One region of the Jeotgalibacillus sp. JSM ZJ347 genome, then DNA from elsewhere that is predicted to be linked to it. Evidence: riboswitches for the same ligand, from Rfam matches in the RefSeq annotation. Region 1 holds a riboswitch; the other holds the start of a gene.
What was found. A riboswitch is a leader RNA that binds a small molecule or an ion and turns the genes downstream of it on or off. The one in region 1 is predicted to bind S-adenosylmethionine.
Positions count from the first base shown of each region.

Region 2: linked by a shared signal. The riboswitch ahead of ACH6CZ_RS07730 (sulfite oxidase-like oxidoreductase) and the one ahead of metK (methionine adenosyltransferase) in region 1 are both predicted to bind S-adenosylmethionine.

Region 1 covers NZ_JBISEN010000001.1:16,315-19,475, reverse strand. The annotation lists gene metK (methionine adenosyltransferase) at 257-1,456, opposite strand; SAM riboswitch class I at 1,614-1,754, opposite strand; gene pckA (phosphoenolpyruvate carboxykinase (ATP)) at 2,119-3,161, shown strand, end outside.
Region 2 covers NZ_JBISEN010000002.1:382,613-385,773, forward strand. The annotation lists gene ACH6CZ_RS07725 (2,3-diketo-5-methylthiopentyl-1-phosphate enolase) at 1-59, opposite strand, end outside; SAM riboswitch class I at 136-244, opposite strand; SAM riboswitch class I at 828-948, shown strand; gene ACH6CZ_RS07730 (sulfite oxidase-like oxidoreductase) at 1,201-1,863, shown strand; gene mtnK (S-methyl-5-thioribose kinase) at 1,879-3,093, shown strand; gene mtnA (S-methyl-5-thioribose-1-phosphate isomerase) at 3,090-3,161, shown strand, end outside.

The DNA.
Region 1 (3,161 bases):
ATTCCTCCTAGTATTGGTCCGAAGCATCAATCGGGGATTTGTGACTTTATCATATCATGTGAGTAGTGAGTTAGCGAACACTTATTCTGTGTTTGCGTGGCGTGGTTCGTGGAATGGTTGTCGATGTTCGGAGAATAAACGTGGTTGTTCAAAGAATACTAGATCGTGTTCGGAGAAAAGTGACATTTGACCTAACCCGCATCAACAAAAAAATCCGGAATATATCTCAAAGGATACATTCCGGATCTGAATCATATTATGCGTTAGCTTCTTGCTTCAGCGCATCCGCTTTATCTGTTCTTTCCCATGGAAGATCAAGATCATTACGGCCAAAGTGTCCGTAAGCAGCAGTCTGCTTATAGATCGGACGGCGAAGATCAAGCATTTTAATAATACCTGCCGGACGAAGGTCAAAGTGATTGCGGATCAGCTCTACAAGCGTCTCTTCGTCTACTTTACCAGTTCCGAAAGTATTAACTGAAATCGAAACAGGCTGCGCCACGCCGATTGCGTATGCAAGCTGTACTTCACATTTATCAGCAAGACCAGCAGCCACAATGTTTTTTGCAACATAACGTGCAGCATAAGCACCTGAGCGGTCAACTTTTGTTGCATCCTTACCTGAGAATGCACCGCCGCCGTGACGCGCATATCCACCGTACGTATCAACGATGATCTTACGGCCAGTCAGACCTGCATCCCCCTGAGGTCCGCCGATAACGAAACGGCCAGTCGGGTTAATGAAGTATTTTGTTTCTTCATCAATCAGTTCAGCAGGAACAACCTGGTTGATGACATGTTCTTTCAGATTGCGCTGGATCTGCTCCAGGCTGACTTCCGGGTGGTGCTGCGTTGAGATAACAATTGTATCAACACGTACCGGTTTGTCGTTTTCATCATACTCAACCGTAACCTGTGTTTTACCATCAGGACGCAGGTAAGGAAGAATATCTTCTTTACGCACTTCAGTCAGACGGCGTGACAGTTTGTGAGCAAGTGAGATTGGCAGTGGCATCAGTTCAGTTGTTTCGTTATTTGCATAACCAAACATCAGTCCCTGGTCACCGGCACCGATTGATTCGATTTCAGCGTCAGTCATCTGGCTTTCACGGTCTTCAAGTGAGCGGTCAACTCCTGCAGCGATGTCAGGTGACTGCTCATCAATCGAAGTTAATACTGCACACGTATCCGCATCAAAACCGTATTTAGCACGTGTATAACCGATTTCTTTGATCGTTTCACGTACGATCTTAGGGATATCTACATAAGTAGAAGTTGAGATTTCTCCCGCTACCAGAACAAGTCCGGTTGTAACAGAAGTTTCGCACGCCACACGGGCATTCGGATCATCCTTTAAGATTGCATCAAGAATTGAATCAGAAATCTGATCACAGATTTTATCCGGATGTCCCTCAGTTACGGACTCGGATGTAAATAAACGACGTTTTACAGACATATAAGTCTCCTCCTTGTGAAGCAAATAGTCGACGGTACTCATTACCCTTAGAGATCGAACGTTAACCTACCAGATCATCCAAGTTTCGGCTAAAAATAAAAGAAACCTCTCCCCAATCGCATGTTTGAGGAAAGGTTCATAATCAGTTCGCCTTTCACTCTTATCGTTCAAGACAGTTGTCTTGCTCCAGGTTAGCACCTTCGCTCCAATTGTTTGGACCGCAAAAGCATCACGCTTTTTTGCAGAGCAGGTTGCTGGGTTTCATAGGGCCTGTCCCTCCACCAGCTCGGGATAAGAGTATCCGTTCAAAAAACTATCATACGGAAATGCATGTCTAATGTCAATCATAATATGTATGATGATGAGAAGTTTTCTTGATCTTGCGTTTATTTTAATCCATTGTTGTACTTGCACAGCTGTTAATTAGAGCGTAAGGGGGCGGCTCGCAGGAAGGGACATGTGAGGCAACGGCGAAGCCTGCGGGCTCACCGCCCGGCCACGGAAAGCGTCCCCCCTGGAGCGAAAATTAACAGCCAACTTCGAGGAAGATAACAAAATAAGATTTTTTAATGAAATCCGCAATTAGTATAGACTATTCGTTTGAATGTGTTATACTAATTTCGAACAAAGGTGAATGACTTACTGAAAAGGTGGGAGATAACATGACAACAATCCGAAACACTTCAGAATTAAAAGAACTATTAATGAGTGAACGCGTGAATAAGAACCTTTCTGTACCCCAGCTAGTTGAAAAAGTATTAATGAGAGAAGAAGGTACAATCACTTCAACAGGCGCTGTCAGAGCTGAAACGGGGACTTATACAGGCCGCTCTCCTAAAGATAAATTTATTGTAGATGAAGCTTCTGTGCGTGACAAGATTGACTGGGGTAAAGTCAATCAGCCGATCTCTGAAGACTCATTTGACCGTTTATATACGAAAGTACTGAATCATCTTGGTGAAAAAGAAGAAGTATTCGTCTTTGAAGGCTTCGCAGGTGCTGACGCTGCTTCCCGCCTTCCAATCCGCGTTGTTAACGAGCGCGCATGGCATAACCTCTTTGCTCACCAGCTGTTTATCCGCCCTGAAAAAGGTGAAGCATGGACCAGCCAGAATGAAGCACCGTTTACCATTTTATCTGCGCCTTCGCTAAAGGCAGATCCAAAAACAGACGGCACAAATTCAGAAACATTTATCGTTGTATCATTTGAGCAGCGTACCATTTTAATCGGTGGTACTGAATATGCAGGTGAGATGAAAAAATCCATTTTCTCAGTCATGAATTACCTGCTGCCGCAAAATGATATTCTGCCGATGCACTGTTCTGCAAATGTTGGAGCAGAAGGTGACGTTGCACTGTTCTTCGGACTTTCCGGAACTGGTAAAACGACGCTTTCAGCAGATGCTGACCGTAAGCTGATCGGGGATGATGAGCACGGCTGGTCTGATAACGGCGTCTTCAATATTGAAGGTGGATGTTATGCAAAATGCATCAACCTTTCAGAGGAAAAAGAGCCGCAAATTTTTGATGCAATCCGCTTTGGTTCAGTCCTTGAAAATGTCGTACTTGACCCTGAGACGCATGAAGCGGATTATGATGATTCTTCATTAACTGAAAACACACGTGCTGCGTACCCGCTGCAGGCGATGAAAAATATTGTTGATCCGAGCAGAGCCGGTCATCCGAATACAATTGTCTTCCTGAC
Region 2 (3,161 bases), on a different contig from region 1:
TTTTTTTCTAAATTTCCTTTTGCATCATGCACGAGATAAGTCGCTGTAATTTTTGACATTATAGACATCCTTTCAAAAACAGAAATAAAAAATCCGCTCCCAAAGAGGAAGCGGACATCAAAATGAACGTTCTTCCTCTTATCCTTCAGCTGTCGCTGTGAGAATTAGCACCTTGAATCAGCATAAGCTGAAACAGGTTGCCGGGTTTCATCGGGCTCGTCCCTCCACCTGCTCTTTATAAGAGTTTCATACGTATTCGGTTGGATTTAAAATCATGTACCGAATTATGGCAGACATCTTCAAAGCCGTCAAGCAGTTTTTTCAGAAAATTATATTTTTGGTTTGCAAATATATGACTGCTTTATAGTTTGGCGGATGATTTCCGCTTCAGGGGACTTCGCGGCCGGGCGTTGAGCCAGCAGGCTTTGCTATTGCCTCACCTGTCCCTTCCTGCCGCAGGAGTCGCCCCCTTCCGCTTCAATCATTCGCTGTACAGATAGTAAGATTTTTTTAACAAACTTAAAAGGATGTGAAATAATTGATCAACCAACTATATATACTTTTAACAGACAAATTAAGCTGTTGACCGGAGTGGAAGGCGGTGACTCCAGCGGGATGTGACGGACAGCTGAGACCCCGCAAGGCGCAGCGTGAGGAGGCTCAGCGCCGTCCCCGCGGAAAGCATCCGCCTGGAACGCAGGTCAACAGCGGTTACCGGAAGCCTTCAAAAATTAATTTTAAAAAACCCGTTGACAAACCGTCAGTCAATTCCGTAAACTTGCAATTATGAAATCGCAATAACCAAAAACAACCAACTACATACACCACTCTTATCGAGAGTTGGCTGAGGGAATTGGCCCTATGAAGCCCGGCAACCGGCCCCGCTGTATACATTCAGCAGGGACACGGTGCTACATCCAACAGACGTAATGGTCTGAGAGATAAGAGGTCGAATCAGTCTAATTCTGCCTCTTTCTATCTTAGAAAGGGGCTTTTTATTTTTAAATTTAATAAAAAAATAGTGTGTCTGCACAGCAGATGATTGGAGCGTAAGGCGGCGACTCCAGCAGGAGAAGCCGGACAGGTGAGACCCCGCAGTGCGAAGCGCGAGGAGGCTCACCGCCGGCCCTGCGGAAAGCGTCCGCCTGAAGCGGAGATCATCTGCCGGCTTATACAGAAGTAAACAAGGAGCGTGAAACAATGGGTAAGGCAGAACGGTTGAAAAAAGCTCGGCCGCCGGTACAGAAAAATACACACGATGGCAGACTCCCGCCAGGTCAGACGCTGACAGAAAAATTTCCGATTCTGCATGAAGGAGAAGTCCCTGAATACAATCTTGCTACATGGGATTTCACGATATTTGGTGAGGGTGCAGCAAAAAGGAAATTTACATATGACGAGCTCATGCAGCTGCCGCAGACGACAATTGTCAAAGATATCCACTGCGTTACAAGGTGGTCGAGATTCGATAATGCATTTACAGGCGTTACGATCAGGGACTTACTGAAAGGCTATGAGATTCCAGAAGGAACAAAGCACGTGATGATCTATGGAGACCATGATTACGAAACGAATTTACCGCTTGAGGATCTGCTGAAAGAAGATATTATATTGGCACACTCATTTGAAGGAAAGCCGCTGACAGCAAAGCATGGGTATCCATTCAGACTGATCGTACCACACCTGTATTTCTGGAAGAGTGTGAAGTGGATCAGAGGGATTGAATTTTTACAGGAAGACCGCCCCGGATTCTGGGAGCGTAACGGATTTCATAACTACGGTGAAGTATTCAGAGAAGAGCGTTTTTCAGGAGAGGACCTTGATATTCCTGAAGATGAATGGCATAAAAAAGAATTTGATTAAAGGAGAGGAACGATCATGACAAACGTACGTGAGCATGTGTATGAACCATTTACTGAACAGAGTGTCCTCGTTTATTTAGAGCAAAAGGGACTGATTACGGATAAAGAGCAGGTAACGTGTAAGGAAGTTGGAGACGGCAACCTGAACTACGTGTTTATCGTCAAAGATCTGCAGACTGACAAATCACTTGTTGTGAAACAGGCGCTGCCATATGCAAAGGTTGTCGGAGAAAGCTGGCCGCTATCGCTAGACCGTGCACGCATTGAGCGCCAGGCACTGCAGGAAGCAGCGAAATATGTACCTTCACTTGTACCGGAAGTATTCGATTATGACGATGACTTTGCAGTAACGGTAATGGAAGATCTGTCTGATCATGTGATTCTCAGAAAAGGATTGCTTGAAGGGAATCTGTATCCCCACATTTCAGCACACGTTGGCATCTATCTTGCAGAAAACCTGTTCAACGCCTCAGATGAAGCGCTTGGACCGATCGAAAAGAAAAAGCTGGCACGTCAGTTTGTGAATCCTGACCTGTGTGATATTACAGAAAAGCTGGTTTTTACAGACCCCTATCAAAATGCAGAATCCAACTCGTACCCTGAAAACCTTCAGGAAGCGGTGGAGTCACTGTGGCAGGATGATCGTTTAATCTTTGAAGTCGCAAAATTGAAAAAACAATTCCTGACTGAAGGTGAAACGCTGCTACACGGGGACTTGCATACAGGCAGTGTATTCGTTACAGAGGAATCAACCAAAGTCATTGATCCTGAATTTGCATTTTACGGGCCGGCGGGATTTGATATTGGCGCATTTATTGCCAACCTGACGCTGAACTATATTGCACAGCAGGAAAGAGCAGATGAAAGTAAACGCAGTGAGATTAATACTTATTTGCTTGAAACAATCGAACAAACGTGGGCAGTATTCGAAAAACGCTACCGTGAGCTTTTACTTGAAAAAGGGTTTGAAGAAAGACAGCGAACAGGACAGTATGCAGATTATGTGCTTGAAAAGATCTGGCAGGATACGCTCGGATTTGCAGGCTGTAAAACAATCCGCCGTATTATTGGCCTTGCGCACGTTGAGGATATTGACGGCATTGAAGACGATGCAGGCAGACTGCAGGCTCAGCAGCGCGCGATTGAAACTGGAAGATCTCTGATTTTCAACCGCACAGTATGGCGCTCACCGAAAAGCCTGACTGCTTATCTGAAGGGGCTGGCAAAATGACAAACTTTATCAAACCGGTCATCTGGGAAGGCGATGCGATCCGACTGTTAAATCAGCAGAAGCTTCCC